Roseivirga sp. BDSF3-8: one gene and its partner. The protein of the gene in region 2 interacts with the protein of the main gene of each other region in a pairwise test. Links are inferred from orthologs where the notes say so. Each region holds a gene or a part of one and is shown on either strand. Other genes may lie near its edges.

Region 1 (9,631 bases), 3.4 Mb from region 2 along the record:
ATCAGTTTCCTTGTCTGCAAGAACTTTTACAAGTCCGTCCGTATCCATACTTGCCCTGGCACGACCAGAGGCCTTGAATGGAAAAGATCCTGACTTGTATTTTCTCCCGTCTTCCTTAAGCTCTTCTTCTGTATAGCCTACGCTAGCTACTTCTGGCCATGTATAAATTACTCCGGGTATTAGTTTGTAGTTGATGTGCGGCTTCTGACCAGCCATGGTTTCTGCAACAAAGATACCTTCCTCTTCTGCCTTATGCGCCAGCATTGCGCCGCGAACAACATCACCAATAGCATATATGTTGTCAACTTTGGTTTTCAGGTTATCATCCACCTCAATTTTACCGCGCTCATCAGTAGACAGTCCGGCAGCCTCAAGATTAAGCCCTTCCGTGTATGGCTTACGTCCTATGGATAGGAGGCAATAATTACCTTTAAATTCTTTCTTCTCTCCCTTATCATCCTCAGCAGTAACTACGACTTCATCGCCTTTACGCTCAACCCCTGTTACCTTGTGTTTCAAATTAAAGTCAAAACCGAGCTTCTTAAGCACCTTTTGGAGCTCTTTACTCATTGTTTTATCCATTCCGGGAGTTATTCGATCCATAAACTCCACAACGGTGACCTTACTGCCTAAGCGACCATATACAGAACCTAACTCCATACCAATATACCCGGCACCTATAATGATTAGATGCTTAGGAACCTCTACAAGCTCCAAGGCCTCAGTGCTAGTAATAATTCTTTCCTTGTCAGGCTTTGCAAAAGGCAAATCAGATGGCTTTGAGCCAGTAGCAATAATAAATTTATCCGACTCAATAGTCTTCTCCTCTTTTCCACCTTTGATGACCAGAGTATGCTTATCCTTAAACGATCCCAATCCGGTATGTACATCAATCTTATTCTTTTTCATAAGATACTGCACACCGTCCACTGTTTGCTTTACAACACCGCGCTTTCTCTCAATCATTTGCTTGATATCGACAGAAAGTTTCGAAAGGTTAATGCCATGTTCCTTGAAGTGGTTTTGGGCATTATGGAAATGCTCGGAAGAGTCTAATAATGCCTTTGAAGGAATACATCCTACGTTCAGACAAGTACCACCAAGAACAGGATATTTCTCGACAATGGCTGTTTTTAATCCCAGCTGGGCACAGCGTATGGCTGCGACATAGCCACCCGGACCGGATCCGATAACTACGACGTCGTATTTCATGGAAGAAGGATTTAAGTAAAAGACAGAATTTAATTAAATGCTTGAAGAAAGCGGAGAAGCGAAAAATAAAGGCGGGGAACCACCCCCGCCTTAACCTATGAAAAAGAAAAAACTAAACACCCAGAAGCAACCTTGCAGGGTCTTCGAGCAAGCTCTTAACCCTGACAAGGAAGCTAACGGATTCCTTTCCGTCAATGATTCTGTGGTCGTATGAAAGGGCCAAATACATAATAGGCCTTACGACTACTTCTCCGTTTTCTACCACAGGACGCTCAACTATATTATGCATCCCTAATATCGCAGACTGCGGGGCATTTATGATGGGTGTAGACAGCATGGAGCCGAATATTCCCCCGTTAGTGATGGTAAATGTACCTCCGCTCATCTCATCAATACTAAGGCGGTTATTCTTTGCCTTAGTCGCTAATCGCACAATTTCCTTTTCAATTTGATGGAAACCGAGCTTCTCAGCATTTCGGATGACGGGAACTACCAGCCCGCGATCGGTAGACACTGCAATAGAAACATCACAGTAATCATTGAACACAATCTCATCTTGATCGATCATGGCATTTACGGCCGGAAACTCATGCAGCGCCATGCAAACTGCTTTAGTAAAGAAGGACATAAAGCCCAACCCGACCTCGTATTTATCTTTAAAAGTATCTTTATACTTTTTTCTCAATTCCATGACAGGCTGCATGTTGACCTCATTGAAGGTCGTCAGCATCGCTGTCTCGTTTTTGACAGATACTAACCTTCTTGCGATCGTTTTCCGGAGATTTGACATTTTCTCACGTCGTTGAGATCGATCAGAAGCTGATTGCTCAGGGGCTGAACCCTCACTGGTATTAGTCTCTGTCTTGGCTGGTTTTGAATCAGATGCTTTCTTATCACTCTTTTGAGCGGACATTGCATCTTCTTTCGTGATTCTCCCGTCTACTCCGGAACCTTTCACCTCATCAGGTGAAATCCCTTTTTCTTTCAGGATTTTAGCGGCAGCAGGTGAAGCGTGACCTGTAGCATAAGTGGAATTATCACTCTTGCTCCCGCTGGCAGACTGATCTTTTTCAGACACTCCACCTGAGTCTTTCTTTGAGCTTTCTTCAGCTACCTCAATTTTACACACCGGAGAACCGATTTCAAGGGTTTTTCCCTCTTCAGCTAAAATGGAAAGAAACCCGCTCGCCTCGGCTGTAAGCTCAAATGTAGCCTTATCAGATTCAATTTCTGCAATTACTTCATCTAAGTCAACAAAATCTCCATCTTTTTTTAACCAAGAAGAGATAGTGACTTCTGTAATTGACTCACCCACAGCAGGTACGGACATTTCAATAACTTCACCAGTTTTACTGGCTCCGCCATCTTGTTTCCCGTTATCCTCAGGCTGTGTTTTATCATCCTGCCCGCTTTTTTTAGCTTCAGGCTTTTCTTCACCCTCGCTATCAGCAGCGTCACCGTTTTCATCAATCTGGCAAATGAGTGCTCCGACTTCTAGCGTCTCACCCTCTTTTGCTTTGATCTTCAGTACTCCGGAGGCTTCAGCATTTAATTCAAAAGTCGCCTTATCCGACTCGAGCTCACAAATGACTTCATCCATCTCAACATAGTCTCCGTCACTTTTGAGCCATTGAGCAATGGTAACTTCGTTAATAGATTCCCCTACTGCGGGAACCTTTACTGCTATGCTCATATTATTTCAGATCTAAAGGTCGAATAATTTTTTATGAAAAACAATAATATTTTATGTCGAATTTATGCAAAAGCCTTTTCAATTATCTCTAACTGCTCTTTTGCGTGCATTTTACCATAACCTGTAGCGGGTGATGCACTGGCTTTTCGACTGATAACATCCATTTTGACATCCCGATAAACCCTCAATACAAATGACCAGGAACCCATGTTTTCAGGCTCTTCCTGAACCCATACCACCTCAGCACCTTTGTATTTATTTAATAGAAGTTCATTTATCTGGTCTTTAGGAAATGGATGAACTTGCTCCACTCTAACAAGTGCAACATCCTTACGTTTCTGCTTTTGTTGCTTTTCCTGCAGATCGTAGTAGATTTTTCCACTACACAGTACTACGCGCTTTACAGACTTAGGTTCTGCATAGTGGTCATCCAATATTTCTCTGAAATGCCCACTAAGTAATTCAGACTTTTTAGAAACCACTTTAGGGTGCCTGAGCAACGATTTTGGAGACATTACCACCAGTGGTTTACGAAACGGCCACGCAAGCTGCCTCCTTAAAAGGTGGAAGAAATTTGAAGGCTCAGTTACGTTAGCCACTATAATATTGTATTCGGCTGCTAATTGCAAAAACCTTTCGGGACGGGCATTACTATGCTCGGGGCCCTGGCCTTCGTAGCCATGAGGAAGTAATAAAACAAGACCGTTCATTCGCTGCCATTTGGTTTCTGAGCAGGTTACAAACTGATCTATCATTACCTGTGCCCCGTTGGCAAAATCTCCGAACTGAGCCTCCCAGATAACCAGAGCATTAGGATTGGCCATAGCATATCCAAATTCAAAGCCCATGGCTCCATATTCAGAAAGCAGTGAATTAAATACTCTGAACTTTCTTTCGGTACCTTCAAGGTGATTCAGGCTATTATATGCCTCACCGGTCTTAGCATCATGCAATACAGCATGGCGGTGGGAAAATGTACCTCTTTCCGAATCCTGACCTGATAACCTAACCAGCTTATTTTCAAGCATAAGAGAACCATAGGCCATAAGCTCGGCAGCGGCCCAGTTAAGCTCCTCGTTTTCGAAGAACATCTCTTTACGTTGCTTAAACTGTTTTTCTATCTGGCGGATAGGCTTGAACCCTTCAGGCAAAGAGGTAAGCGCCTTCGCTATCTTAGCATAAGCATCTTCTGAAATACCTGTCTCAGGAGATGAAGCGAAATCTTCAGGAGTAGATCTCCTAAGTTCTTTCCACTCCTTTTCCATTTGCTGATACTGGTATGGTAGAGGCTTCTGTTTTACCATGTTTAACCGGTCCTGAAGCAACTGGCGGAACTCATTATCCATTTGCTCAGCCAGCTCAGCATCCACGTCACCACGCTGTATAAGCTTTTTATTATATACCTCTCGAGGATTAGGATGCTTGGCTATAAGTCCATATAGCTTAGGCTGAGTGAATTTTGGCTCATCGCTTTCATTATGACCATGTCTGCGATAGCAAACCATATCAATAAAGATGTCGCGGTTAAATTTCTGCCGGAACTCTATTGCGAGGTTCATACAAAATACCACCGCCTCAGGATCATCTCCATTCACGTGTAAAACAGGTGCATCAATAATTTTGGCTACATCTGTACAATAAATACTGGAACGGGCATCATCATAATCAGTAGTAAAACCAACCTGATTATTGATGACGAAATGAATAGTACCACCAGTGTAATAGCCTTTAAGCTTTGACATTTGCGTCACTTCATACACGATACCTTGTCCGGCAATAGCTGCATCACCATGAATAAGGATAGGGAGTACAGAATCCTCATCATCATCGTACTCAATATCTATCTTTGCCCGGCAAAAGCCTTCAACCACAGGGTTTACAGCCTCCAGGTGGCTGGGGTTGGGTGCCAATTTAAGATTCACCTTTTTACCTGAAGTTGTTTCAACTTCAGAGCTGAAACCCATATGGTACTTAACGTCACCGTCTCCCATGGTTAGATCAGGATCGGCCTTACCTTCAAATTCGTTAAATATCTGCTCATAGGTCTTGCCCATGATATTCGCCAGTACGTTAAGACGGCCACGGTGAGCCATGCCTATAACGACTTCTTTAATACCAGAGTCTCCCCCTTTATTAATTGCTGCGTCAAGAGCAGCGATTGTGGTTTCGCCCCCTTCCAGAGAAAACCGCTTCTGTCCGAGGTATTTTGTATGTAGAAAGTTCTCAAAGACGACAGCCTCATTCAACTTTCTTAAGATGCGCTTTTTCTCATCTGAAGAAGGGTTGAAATGAAGTGCTTCATGTTCGCTTTTATCCTTAAACCATTGTAAGATTTCAGGCTCCCGGATATACATGTACTCAAAGCCTACGGTGCCTTCATAAATATACTTTAAGGCACCAATAATCTTTTCCAGACTGGCTTTTCCGATTCCGATTAATTTTCCCGCTTCGAATTCCTTTCCAGGGTCACAATTCTCCAGGCCGAAATCCTCAGGATCAAGGATGGCTTTATGATCACGACGCTTTCTAACAGGGTTGGTATTAGACCTTAAATGTCCCCGCGTGCGATAAGCGTGAATCAGGTCACGCACGGCGATTTCATCGGGGTCTGAAGAATCAATACTTACCGACTCACCATTGGCATCAAAGTCTGTTTTATTGAATTCAAAGCCTTCAAAAAAGATCTGCCAGGTTTTATCTACAGAGGTGGGATCGGACTTGTAGCTTTTATATAGTTCATCTATATATGAAACATGGGCGTTTGCTATATAGGAGTATTTATCCATACGGGCTTTGCAGAAAGATTTATTTAACAAAGATAAGAAATCGAATTTGGATGAAAAAACCGTTAAAACGGTTATACGGTTTAAGACATTAATTTACTGTTTGACAACCTCTTATCCGCAAAGCTAAACTAGCCGCGCCTATTAATGTTGTATCTCCATACCAGTTTGCGAGTAAACTAAGGACACATGTGGCATCAATAAAAAAAATTCATATCTTTGCGCTTTAATTTAAAATGCGGACGGGTTCCGCGATCAACGTAAACACGTTAATAAAATGGCTGTTAGAATCAGACTAGCGCGTCGAGGACGCAAAGCGAAGCCTATCTACGATGTAGTTGTGGCCGACTCGAGGTCTCCCCGTGATGGAAGGTTTATTGAAAAAATAGGCCTTTACAATCCGAACACCGACCCTGCAACCGTAGATATTGATACGGAAAAAGCATTTGAATGGGTAATGAAAGGTGCCCAACCAAGTGATACAGTTAGGGCCATGTTATCTTATCGTGGTGTAATGTACCGCAAGCACCTACAGCATGGTGTTTTAAAAGGTGCTATAACGCAGGAAGAAGCAGATAAACGCTTTGAAGAATGGTCTAAATCCAAGGAAGAAAAAATCCAGGGTAAAATTGACCGTCTGGCAAGTGAAAAATCGAAAGCTGCTGCTGAACGCCGTGAAGCTGAGGCAAAAGTGAAAGAAGCCAGAGCTGAAGCACTCCGTCAGAAGCAAGCTGAAGCAGAAGCTGCTGATGCACCTGCTGAGGAAGGTGAAGAGGCTGCCGGTGAAGAAAGCACTGCCGCAGAAGGTGGAGAAACTGCTGAAGAAACAAAAGAATAATCCTCTGCCATGCAGAAAGATGATTGCTACCAACTAGGGTATGTGATCCGAAAGCATGGTACAAAGGGAGAAGTTCAGGCTTTCCTGGATGTAGATGATCCGGAAGCTTATGAAGAATTGGAATCAGTGTTTGTTCTCAAAGAGGGCGATACACTGATTCCTTTTTTCATTGATACCATTGAGATCCGGGGCCAAAAAGCTGTCATCAAGTTTGAAGACATTGAGACGGTGCCGGAGGCAGAAAAAATGGTCGGAAGCCAACTTTATTTACCCCTGGAGGTACTTCCCGAACTTTCGGATAACCAATTTTATTATCATGAGGTGATCGGATACACTGTAGTGGACAAAACATTGGGTCCTATGGGTACGGTCAAAAGTTTCATCACTCTGGGGCCACAACACCTCATGGAGATGGATTATAAAGAGAAACAGGTACTCATCCCCGTAACTGACCATATTGTTATCCGGCCGGACAGGGAGAGTAGTATTATTCATGTGGATTTGCCGGAAGGGTTATTAGATATTTATCTCTAACACGATGCGGATAGACATAATAACTGTTGTACCAGAATTACTGTCAGGACCATTTAGCCACTCTATACTAAAACGGGCGATAGATAAGGGCCTTGTTGAAGTAAATGTAATTAACCTTAGAGAGTATGCCACCAACAAGCATAAGCAGGTAGACGATTATGCATATGGTGGAGGAGCAGGGATGGTACTTATGGCAGAGCCTGTAGTAAAATGCATTGAAAAGCTTCAGGAAGAGCGGACTTATGATGACATTATATATATGAGTCCGGATGGAGAGCCATTTATTCAAAGAGTCGCTAATCAATTGGCCCTGAAAAAAAACCTTATCCTGCTCTGTGGTCATTACAAAGGAATTGACGAACGCATCAGAGAGCACTTTATCACCCGGGAAATAAGTATTGGTGACTTTGTGCTATCCGGCGGAGAATTAGCAGCGGCAGTTGTAGCAGATGCTGTCATTCGGCTTCTACCCGGGGTCATAAGCGACGAGACTTCTGCACTTACTGATAGTTTTCAGGATGGCCTTGTGGCTCCGCCTGTGTATACAAGACCGGCAGACTTCCGGGGGCATACAGTTCCTAAAATTCTCTTATCGGGGCATGAGGCTAAAATAGAAGCCTGGAGGTTTGAAAAGGCGGTAGAGAGGACAAAGCAACGCCGACCAGACCTATTTAATAATGACAGCCTTAATTCATAAAGAAATATTCAGACAAAGCTTTACATTCCAAATAAATGGAGTATCTTTGCAGTTCCGTTTTTGGGCACTGAGAAAAATCCAGAAATCATGAGCGATTTACTGAAAATAGTTGAGCAAGAGTATCAGGAGGCTAGAAATAACCACCCTGATTTTAATGCCGGAGATACGATCAACGTTCACGTAAAGATCAAAGAAGGTAACAAAGAGCGTATTCAGCAGTACCAGGGTACTGTTATCCAGCGTCGTAACAAAAATTCAAACGGTGAAACATTCACTGTTCGTAAGATATCGAACGGTGTTGGAGTAGAGCGTATTTTCCCCATTCTTTCTCCAAGTATCGAAAAGATCGAGGTTATAAGAAGAGGTAAAGTTCGTCGCGCTCGCCTGTTTTATCTACGTGGCCGTCAGGGTAAAGCTGCCAGAATCAAAGAAAAGCTGCGCCGTTAATCATGATCTTTCCGTAAAAAGAAATTTGAAAGCCAACATAAATGTTGGCTTTTTTTGTTATTACCCTAATTGATAATCCACTCATTATCAAACTCATGACTCATATTACATTTTATAAATACCAAGGCACTGGAAATGATTTTGTCATGATCGACAACAGAAGCCAGGCTATCAGTCGTGACAACCTTTCTTTAATAAGGCAATTGTGCGACAGACGATTCGGTATCGGAGCAGATGGATTGATTATGATTGAGAATCATCCGGAAGCAGATTTTGAAATGGTATATTTCAATGCAGATGGGTCTATGAGTATGTGCGGCAATGGTGCACGATGTGCTGTCATGTTTGCCCGGCAATTAAAAATAATTGAAAATACCACCGTTTTCATAGCAATAGATGGAAGGCACTCTGCATTTATCAAGGATGGGCTAGTACACTTGTTAATGGGAAAACCCGGCCCGGTAATAACGAGAGATACTGACAGGTTTGTTGACACCGGAAGTCCACATCATATTCGGTTTGTAAAGAACCTTCAGGAGTATGACGTAGTAACTTTGGGTAGAAAGATCAGGTATGGCGTACCCTATTTGCAGGAAGGCACTAATGTAAACTTCGTAGAGGACAGCGGAGGGGAATTCAGCGTACGCACCTATGAACGCGGCGTAGAGGATGAAACGTACAGCTGTGGCACGGGAGTAACAGCCGTTGCCCTGGCTCTGTCATCGGAAAAAGCCTATCCCTCACCTATAAAAATCAAAACCCGAGGGGGGCAACTACAGGTATCATTTGAGGAAAAAAATGGTCAGTTTGATAATGTTTACCTTATTGGTCCGGCCAAATTTGTATTTGAGGGTATAATCAACCCTGAAATTTTGTAGGGAAGGTAATTATGGCTAGCCTCCTTGCCGAAAAGACATTAACTTTAGAACCTGATTTTTGATATAAGCAACAATGATAAATTTTCTAACGAAAGGCCTGACTAAGTTATTCGGTACCAAATCGGATAAAGACATTAAGGCTGTATTGCCCTATGTAGAGCTAACGAATACCGAGTTTGCTAAATTAAAGGACATCTCTGATGACGAGCTGAGGGCACGAACGGAAAACATTAGGGAAGAAATAAATAATGGGCTAAGCACTATTGATGAGAAGATAGAAGGGCTTAACCGAAAAATAAAGGATGATCCAAATATGGACATCCATCACAAAGAGGAAATTTTTGCTGAAATCGACAAACTTGAAGAGGAGCGTAACAAAGATCTTGAAGATATACTTCTTCAGGTGCTTCCAAAGGGTTTTGCTATAGTAAAAGAGACAGCCCGTCGCTTCAAGGAAAATAAGACCCTGCGCGTTACAGCCAACATGTATGATAAGCAACTGGCGGCTACTTACCAGAATGTGGAACTAGAAGGGGACACTGCTATCTG
Region 2 (9,296 bases):
CCAGATAGTCCGTTCTGTCTGTCTGTCCACGAAAGTAAACCAGTATCTCATAAATATTTTCAGTCTGGTTAAAACTTCCCTCATACATGTATGGATTCGGTGCCTCCGGGGCATAGTAGATGTAATCATACCATCCTTGTTTCAAAAGCAGGTCACCGGTGTAACCAGAAACAGCAGGATCGTACGTGAGCTTATTCTCTTCGGTATGTTTGTATTGATTCATTTGTCCCAGCACATATATGTCACCTATCGCCTTATCAGTGGTTTCCAGCAGGAAGTTAACTGATACATAGTCACTTTCCGTAGCGCCGGTACCCGTTCCTCTCTCCACATTTTCAATTACATATCCTCCGTCAAAGTCAGGATATTGAGTATAGGGCTGATTTGCCCTGGACTTATCTTTTAACAGAAAAGCCTTAACACCATCAGGCTCCATTTTGATTTTTCCAACATTCCTTCCTAGTGCGTTCAGCATGCGGATATCAAAAAACCGATACTGATTGCCTCCGTAAAATGTATTTCGAAGGTCGAAATACTCATACTCAAGCTGGTTTTGTCCTTCCCTTACGAAGTTTGGTTTTAGGTTAGTGATGGCATTGTCCCAGCGATAGTTCTTTCTTATTACCACTTTAACCTGCTCAAATGGGTTCAATACGGCCAGGTTATTGTAGTTCACTGTAAATTGTACCTGTTGCCGGGTACGCCTGGCGGCTACAGCTTCTGCCAGCCCGATACGGGGGCTTACCAAGACTTGGTTGTCATATACCATGAACCTCTGGGTTAGAAGAATATTTCCTGGCGTATCATTACGATATAGCTGCAAAACATAGTTTCCAGGCTGCTTTACTTTTGGCAGGGGAGTGAAATAGTGAACGTATTGTGTACGGGTGTTATACGAAAATTCATGCTGGGTAATGTTGAATTCATTGTAATCAAACAGATACTCAAGATTGGATAGTTGTGAAGGAGTCCAATCCTCATCGCAGTGGATAATCTTATAAGCATATTGAGCGTATTCACCTGTAAGGTCATCAAACTCAAGGTATAGCGGTGCGGCCTGTGCAAGAGGCACGATGGGTGGGTACATTACATCATTTACATCGCCGGTGTTAGGATATAGCCTTACCGTTTTCAGGTTGTCTGAAGCTACATAATTAGCAAGTGGGATGTTGGTGTCCGGCTGTGTTGTGGCTGATGAGCTTGAGCCAACGGGTTGGGAAACAGGGACACAGGCTTGTAGTAGCAGGCTTGTAGCCGCTAAAAATAAAAGAATTTTAAAGCTTCCTGAAAGCATATTTTCCGGATAGTAAGTATGTTTAGGGGAACGGCAACTTCATGAAAAAAGCGTTTATTGAAAAATTTTTGAAGGAAAAATTACGCTGTTCCAACCTTTTAGAAATTACCTGTGTCTGTGCAGGAGGATATGAGAGTCCTTTTGAAACCGGTCAGAACTGATATGGAACTGGAAGAAGAGTTGATCACCGGTTGCTGTAAAAAGGATCGCAAAGCTCAGCGTAAGCTATATGATCTGTATGCGGGTCAGATGCTTGTGGTGGCTATGCGGTATGTCAAGGCTCAGGATGAGGCAGAGGATATATTGCAGGAGGCTTTTATTAAAGTATTCAAAAACATAGAAACCTTCCGTAAGGAGTCCTCACTTTTCTTCTGGATCAAAAAAATCCTGGTCAATACCGCACTAAACCATCAAAGAAGTAAGCTTTATATGTACCCCATGGTAGATGTAGATGAAATGCGGTCTCTTCAGCAACAGGAAACAACGCTTTCAGGCTATAGATATCAGGAATTACTCGGATTCATCCATCGGTTACCGGATGGGTGCCGGGTAATATTTAACTTGTTTGCAATAGAAGGATACGGGCATAAGGAAATAGCTAAAATGCTGAATATTTCAGAAGGGACGTCAAAATCCCAGTATAGCAGAGCGAGGCTATTACTAAAGGAAATGATCAATAGTGAGGATGAGTTGAGGTATGGAACGTTCAAATAAACCGTCAGATTTCGAAAGGGAGTGGCATGACGCATTTGAAGGTGCTTCCAGAACTCCATCTCCTGGTGTATGGGAAGGTATTGAATCTTCCCTGGATAATAAAAAGTCACGCAAAGCAGCCTGGGTTTGGTGGGTAGCAGCCTCTTTATTTCTCGTTGTTTCAGTAGGGGGAGGTGTCCTTTTATTTAATAATGGCGGGGGAGATCAACTTGCAACTGAACAAACGATGAATAGCGAACAGGAGTTATTGGAACCTAGTCATTCCCCCCAAGCTGACATCGATAACGCCGCTTCGGATAATAAATCAGGTCAGGGTCCCCAGTCCGGTCAGATAAATGGAAGTTCTCTTGCACAGAATAATGCAGACCAGCAAACCGGGATAGTCCACACAAGTGGTGATCTTGCTTCAGGTGCCGTAGAGAATGTGGTGGTGGAGACAGGAGATGAAAATAGGAGGCTAAATGCCTCTGCTAACCAGGAAGATCGAATAGAAGCCTATCAGGATGAAGCAACGCATGACCCGATGGAAACTACCACAGGCTCAGTTTATGCCTTTAACGAAATAAATAAGGAGCTACTTAATTCACCTGCCAGTCTTACTACTAAAGGCCCGTTTTTGCTTCCTGTCAACCTTCAGACTGTAGCCATTACGGTATATCGGGTACCTGATAATACCATGTTTGAAAAGCTGGAGGAAGAGAGGACAGTGAAGTCCTGGGAAAAGGAAAAGCTTTGGACAGGGTTGAGTTTTGCCGGAGGCAGCTTTGATCCATCATTTAATGAAAGACCCGGGGCAGAATTACCCTCTGTTCAGTTCGGTAAAAAAGGAGGTGGGGCACGTCTGGAAGAGCCCGACATAGACCAGGAAATACAGCCCACCTTTAGTTATGATATGAACTTTAATGTGGCGGGCATGCTGGGTAAGCATTTTGTCTGGCAAAGCGGCCTTTCCTATCAGCGGATGAATGCCACAAGTAATACTACCCTGGTGTTTCAGGATGTTCCCAGCCAGCTGAAATATCCTATATTATTGTCAAATGCTGATGCACCACAGAGTGAAGGTTATAAGCAAATAGAATGGATAAATACCGATACGAAAACGACTAACTCTTTTGAGTTTCTGACAGTGCCGGTAAAGCTTGGCTACGTATTTGGCGGAGAGAAGGTGCAGTTCCTGCTTTCCTCAGGTATTTCTGCAAACTTCTTCTTAGCCAATACGATAACTTCGGATAACCCCTCAGCCTACGGCAGCTTTGAGACCAGACGTGGAGATGAAAACAACCCCTTTAAAAGCATGACGATCAATGGGGTGCTTAGCGGGGAGTTATTGTATCGGATTACGCCGGATTTCAGCATTTCTGCGGGCCCTATGTACCAACATTCACTGGATAACCTGGCGGAGGAAGGTGCTTTATTTGATAGTAAGCCTAGCAGCTTCCTTATCTCAACAGGAATTAAATATCATATTAGATGAAAAAAAATTCTGCTCATTCCAACCTTTTAACAAAAGGCTGTGTCTGAGGGGTAGCAATCTTTCGGAACGGATTGCGAGCGTTTAGCTATTTTGGACTGCAAAAATCCTGTGGGGCAAACGGCTCCACCGGATTTTTTTAGATGAAAACAATAAGCTTGTTTAAGATACTCTTTACGAGGCTAATGTCCGTAAATTGATTATGAGGAGAATGCTACTACTTAAGCCGGAAATGAATTCCGGCTTTTTTTATGTCTCTAGCTAAGTTTTTCTTCCATTTCGTCGATTTCCATGGCCACAGATTCCCACTTTTCTGTCTGCTCTTCCATCAGTTTTTTTACTCCGTCATACTTCTCGTTTACTTCAAGAAGCTTGTCGGGATCACCATAAATGTCTGGTTTGGCCATTTTCTCTTCCAGTTCCTTCTTCTCCTTTTCCAGCTTGGCTATCTGCTGCTCATGCTCTTCCATTGACTTCTGAAGCTTCTTGAGCGAACGTTGAAGCTCTTTATATTCTTCCTGCTGAGCCTGGTTTCGACTAGGTTTTTCCTCCTTTTTAGGCTTTTCTTTTTTTTCTTCAGCCGGGGGAGGGGCTACCTGCGAGCGCCAGTACAAGTATTCCTTATAAGTGCCAGGGTATTCTTTGATCTCCTTATCCTCTATATACCAAATCTTATTGGCTACCTCATTTATGAAGTGGCGATTGTGTGATACGACTACATAGGTGCCTTGATATTGCTGCAACGCCTGGATCAGGATATTCTCAGAGATCATATCCAGGTGGTTTGTCGGTTCATCAAGCATCAGGAAGTTAGCTTCCGATATGATGGTCTTTGCCAGAGCTACCCTTGACTTTTCTCCTCCTGATAAAACCTTGATCTTTTTGTGTACTTCTTCATCAGAGAAGAGGAAGCAGCCCAGTACAGCCCTAAGTTCCTGTTCTGTCTTACCGCTGCCGGCTTGTTTTAGCTCTTCAATGATTTCGTTATCAATATTCAGACTTTCCAGTTGGTGCTGCGCAAAAAAGGCTGTTATCACATTATATCCTTCCTTACGTAAGCCTGCATGCTTTTCCATTCCGAAGATAATGCGTAGCAGGGTAGATTTACCCTTACCATTGGCACCAATCAGCGCAATCTTATCTCCACGCATAATACGGGCATCTGTACTTTCCAGTAACTCCAAGTCGCCATAGCCTTTGCTGATATCTTCCAGCTCCATTACTTGCTTACCCGATTGCTGATTGAAGCGGAAATCGAAGTTTATAGCGACATTAGTGTCTGTAACTTCTTCTACCCGATCCATTTTTTCCAGGGCCTTAACGCGGGATTGTACCTGGCGTGCTTTAGTGGCTTTACTACGGAAGCGCTCGATAAACCGTTCGGTTTGCTTGATCTTTTGCTGTTGATTTTCAAAGGCATTCTGCTGAATTTCATCCCGCATAGCCTTCTCTTCTACGAAGAACGTGTAGTTGCCAGAGTACTGGTTCAACTGCTGCTGGGATACTTCTACTATGGAGGTGATGGTATTATCCAGGAACTGGCGGTCGTGGGACACGACGATAATGGCGCCTTCGTAGTTGCGCAGGTAGTTTTCCACCCATTGGATAGAAGGAAGATCAAGGTGGTTGGTAGGCTCATCAAGCATGAGCAGGCTGGGCTTTTCCAAAAGTAACTTTGCCAGCATCACTCGCATGCGCCAACCGCCACTGAACTCCTGCAGGGGCCTTTCAAGGTCTTCCGTACGAAAACCAATGCCTTCCAGTATTTCTTCGGCCCGGGACTGCAGGGTGTAGCCCTCCATGGCCTCAAACTTTTCCTGAAGTTTTGCCAGCTTGTCTACCAACTCATCCCTGTAGTTGGTTTCCATTTCCTTCAGCGTTTCATTAATTTTTTCCTGAACATATAATGCCTCGGCAAAGGCACCCATGGCCACGCTTAGTATAGACTCTGAAGATTGATAGCTAAGTAAGTCCTGATTAAGAAAACCGATGCTACAGTCATTCCCATAGCTGATTTCACCTCCGTCAGGTGTGTACTCACCTGTTATCAGTCTTAGCAGGGTACTTTTTCCTGTACCATTCAAGCCAATAAGGCCTATCTTATCTTTAGGTTTGATGTGAAGGTTAGCCTCTTCGTACAGAGGTCGGTCGCCGATGTAGTATGACAGGTTATTTATAGAAAGCATAGAGCAAAGTTACGTTGCTAGAATGACAGTATGAAACGGGGCTATCATAAACAATCTTCATTGCGTATAATTGTGTAGTTTGAAACTGAAACTCTAACTATGCCTACATTCAGAAATTTACTCATACTGGCCGTGCTTTGTTTTTTTTCTGCCTGTGATTCCGGTTCAGAAGAGTCCGGAGCTGTTACTGATGATGATCAGGTAAAGGAGCAGGATAATGGTGATATGAACGCCGGTGGTCAGGATATTGTCATTGATTCGCTTCCACTCGAAACGATCATTTTGCCAGAAGGCTTTAAAATAGCTCATTATGCTACCGGAGTAGAAAATGCGCGCTCTCTTGCTATGGGAAAAAACGGAACAATCTTCGTGTCCAGTCGCAAACATGATGAGGTACGCGCGCTGCGTGATACGGACGGTGATATGGTAGCAGATAAGATGTGGGTAGTGGCCAGTGGCCTGAATACTCCTAATGGAGTTGCTTTCAGGGAGGGAGATCTCTATATAGCGGAAATTAGCAGGATATTAAAGCTGAGTGACATAGAGAATAACCTGGAGACGCCTGGAGAGCCAGAAGTAATCTATGATGAGTATCCTTCCGACACACATCATGGATGGAAGTATATTGCATTTGGTCCGGATGGCAAACTGTATGTGCCTGTAGGTGCACCCTGCAATATTTGTGAAAGTGACTCTATTTACGCATCCATTACGAGAATGAATCCTGATGGCACGGATATGGAAATTTTCGTCCATGGCGTGAGAAACTCTGTTGGGTTTGACTGGAACCCGCAGACTAATGAGCTGTGGTTTACAGACAATGGGCGCGATATGCTGGGAGATAACATGCCGCCCTGTGAGTTAAACAGGGCACCTGAGAAAGGCATGCATTTTGGCTATCCATACTGCCACGGAGGCACGATCAGTGATCCGGAATTTGGCAGTAAGTATGACTGTAGCCGTTTTACAGCTCCTGCACAAAACTTAGGGCCGCATGTGGCGCCACTAGGTATGAAGTTTTACCGGGGTAATAAGTTTCCGGAACAGTATCGCCGGAATATTTTCATAGCTGAACACGGGAGCTGGAACCGGTCTGAAAAGATAGGTTACCGTGTAACGATGGTGCCTGTAGTGGACAATTCAGAAGCATCAGGATATAAGGTGTTTGCCGAAGGCTGGCTTAACGATGCAGAACAGGAAGCCTGGGGCAGACCGGTAGACCTGTTAGAAATGCCTGACGGCTCATTTTTATTGTCTGACGATAAGGCAAACGCAGTTTATCGTATATACTATGAAGGGTGAGTTTTCTTGTCTTCTTTGCGGGGGTTAAATGACTCACGGCCGGTAAGGAGGTCTTTGAACATGATGAAATCCGATGCCAGGCTATAGGCTGGATACTGAAAGGTGGCTGGCTTATTTTTTTCAAAAAAGAAATGACCAACCCAGGCAAAGCCATAGCCTACAAGGGGTATCAACAGTAATCCCCACCATGTTTGCGTGGCCAGAGCCCATATAAGTATGCCGAAGAGGAGGGAAGTGCCGATAAAGTGAAGGGTGCGGCAGGTAGGGTCTTGGTGCTCTGAGAGGTAAAAAGGGTAAAATTCCTTTAGACTTGTAAATCGCTTTTCGGTGGCCATGGCTTTACTGTTTATTCCCAAATGCAATATAAAAAATAAAGGCGTTCCGTGAGGAGCGCCTTATCTTTTGTTTCTACGATTCGCCGGGCTTACTGAGGCTCAATAGGAATAGTAACTTTAGTTCGGTCCCAGATCATGTTCATGGACACACTATCTTTATTGAGGTCGAAGGTGATGGTGAAGGGCTCATAAGCCACATCGGTTTTTTCTACGGGTACCTCAAAGGTGAAGAGGTTCAACTCTTCATTATATTTAAATGCGCCCCACTGTCCGAGATCGGTATTGACTATGACAGTCCAGCTATCTTCATTTGGAATGGTAAATATTGCGTAGGTTCCTGCGGGGAGCTCTTTTCCTCCGAAAATGACATCTTCGGTAAGAGTAATCTCTGTAGCCTCATTGGCTCCGGTACGCCACACCTCGCCATAGGGTACGAGACCGCCGAATATGTCGCGACCTCTCATATGGGGTCTGCTATAGACAACTTTCATATACAGGTCGTTGAGCTTAACAGACACAACCTCGAGTGGGCTGGGTTCGGGAGTAAGTGAATCCTGCGCCATAGTGGGAGCAAGGCCTAATCCGATGCAGCAAATTGCAAGTAAAAATATGCGACGTAGCATGGCAATGGTATTTAAAATTACTTTTGCGCTAAAGGCAGTAAATATAGGTATTCTTTTCTATTTTCGATTTCGAATATCGTGCCAAACATAGTGAAGAGGGATGGAGAAGCCTGATTTTGATGACATTTTTATGGAGCTGGCTGTAAACCTTGCCAAGCGCTCACATTGTGTGCGCCGGCATGTGGGAGCAGTGCTCACAAAAGACACGAGAATTATTAGTATTGGATACAATGGTCCGCCTTCAGGTACGCACAACTGCGATGTGGAATGGCCGGATGAGGGCTGTGCCCTGGACCGTAAGGGAAGTTGCTCTCTGGCTATACATGCAGAGCAGAATGCGATACTCTATGCAGTGAAAAACAATGCTTCCGTGGAGGGGTCTACCTTGTATGTGACCCTGGCTCCCTGCCTGGCTTGCGCCCGTATCATTTACAGTATGGGGATTATCCGCGTTATCTTCCTTAAGTCTTATGCAGCCTATAAAGGTATTACGCAGGAAGAAGGGGTGGATTTTTTAGAAAGGTTTGGTGTGGAGGTGGAACAATATAGAGGTAGCCTGGAGAACGTGTCGCCACTGGTCTAGGCTACCTCAAATGATGTTGACTTCAGGGCGGATCCCAATCCCGAATTTTTCCTTTACGGACGCTTGAATGGATTTAGCAAGTTCTACCACTTCATGACCTTGCGCGCCGCCATGGTTCACCAATACCAATGCCTGCCGGTCATGTACTCCTGTATGACCTACTCGTTTGCCTTTCCATCCGGCCTGCTCAATGAGCCATCCTGCCGGTACTTTAATGGTGCCGTCAGATTGGGGGTAGTGGGGAACCTCCGGGAAAGCCGCCTGAAGTCTATTAAACTCTTCAATGGAGATAACCGGATTTTTGAAAAAGCTGCCGGCATTTCCGATTACGCGTGGGTCGGGTAGTTTACTTTGCCTTATATGGATGACAGCGTCACTGATAGCACGGGTGGATAATTCGGTAATGTTTCGTTCTTCCAGCACCTGCTTGATGGCTCCGTAAGAGGTGTTGAAAGAAGGCTGATTATTCAACCTGAGGGTGACATGAGTGATGATGTGACGCCCCTTGAGTTCTTTCTTGAAAATGCTTTCACGGTATCCGAAGTGGCAGGTATCATGATCGAAATGCTCCACTTTGCCTGATGATATTTCCACGGCTTCAAGCTTTTCGAAGACTTCGCAAAGCTCCACGCCATAGGCGCCAATATTTTGCATAGGGGCGGCACCGACAGTGCCAGGAATAAGCGATAGGTTTTCGACTCCACTTAGGCCACGATCAATGGTATTCAGTACAAATTGGTGCCAATTTTCCCCGGCGCCAATCCTGAGCCAGGTATGAGCTTCATCCT

What was found.
Region 1: the proteins of AB9P05_RS23620 (region 2) and AB9P05_RS10010 interact in binary tests that used the Escherichia coli proteins (3 or more experiments, as listed by UniProt). The link is inferred for Roseivirga sp. BDSF3-8 from one-to-one orthologs.

The regions. Positions count from the first base shown.
Region 1 is NZ_JBGNFV010000001.1:2,404,397-2,414,027, reverse strand. The notes cover bases 2,768-6,022. They hold AB9P05_RS10010 (2-oxoglutarate dehydrogenase E1 component), read right to left. Parts: upstream 5,692-6,022; coding sequence 2,968-5,691; downstream 2,768-2,967. Other genes in these bases: AB9P05_RS10005 (30S ribosomal protein S16), read left to right, coding at 5,966-6,022; odhB (2-oxoglutarate dehydrogenase complex dihydrolipoyllysine-residue succinyltransferase), read right to left, coding at 2,768-2,905. Also shown: lpdA (dihydrolipoyl dehydrogenase), read right to left, coding at 1-1,212; more of odhB, read right to left, coding at 1,325-2,767; more of AB9P05_RS10005, read left to right, coding at 6,023-6,526; ribosome maturation factor RimM, read left to right, coding at 6,536-7,060; tRNA (guanosine(37)-N1)-methyltransferase TrmD, read left to right, coding at 7,065-7,757; rplS (50S ribosomal protein L19), read left to right, coding at 7,845-8,204; dapF (diaminopimelate epimerase), read left to right, coding at 8,246-9,082; preprotein translocase subunit SecA, read left to right, coding at 9,156-9,631. UniProt on the Escherichia coli protein: E1 component of the 2-oxoglutarate dehydrogenase (OGDH) complex which catalyzes the decarboxylation of 2-oxoglutarate, the first step in the conversion of 2-oxoglutarate to succinyl-CoA and CO(2).
Region 2 is NZ_JBGNFV010000001.1:5,788,835-5,798,130, reverse strand. What follows is about bases 3,202-6,121. They hold AB9P05_RS23620 (ABC-F family ATP-binding cassette domain-containing protein), read right to left. Parts: upstream 5,666-6,121; coding sequence 3,737-5,665; downstream 3,202-3,736. Other genes in these bases: AB9P05_RS23615 (sorbosone dehydrogenase family protein), read left to right, coding at 5,765-6,121; AB9P05_RS23625 (hypothetical protein), read left to right, coding at 3,202-3,482. In the rest of the region: AB9P05_RS23635 (DUF5103 domain-containing protein), read right to left, coding at 1-1,294; AB9P05_RS23630 (RNA polymerase sigma factor), read left to right, coding at 1,457-2,008; more of AB9P05_RS23625, read left to right, coding at 1,992-3,201; more of AB9P05_RS23615, read left to right, coding at 6,122-6,967; AB9P05_RS23610 (Mpo1-like protein), read right to left, coding at 6,955-7,323; AB9P05_RS23605 (DUF2911 domain-containing protein), read right to left, coding at 7,392-7,925; AB9P05_RS23600 (cytidine/deoxycytidylate deaminase family protein), read left to right, coding at 8,026-8,508; murB (UDP-N-acetylmuramate dehydrogenase), read right to left, coding at 8,515-9,296. UniProt on the Escherichia coli protein: Genetic data indicate it may be involved in ribosome assembly or function.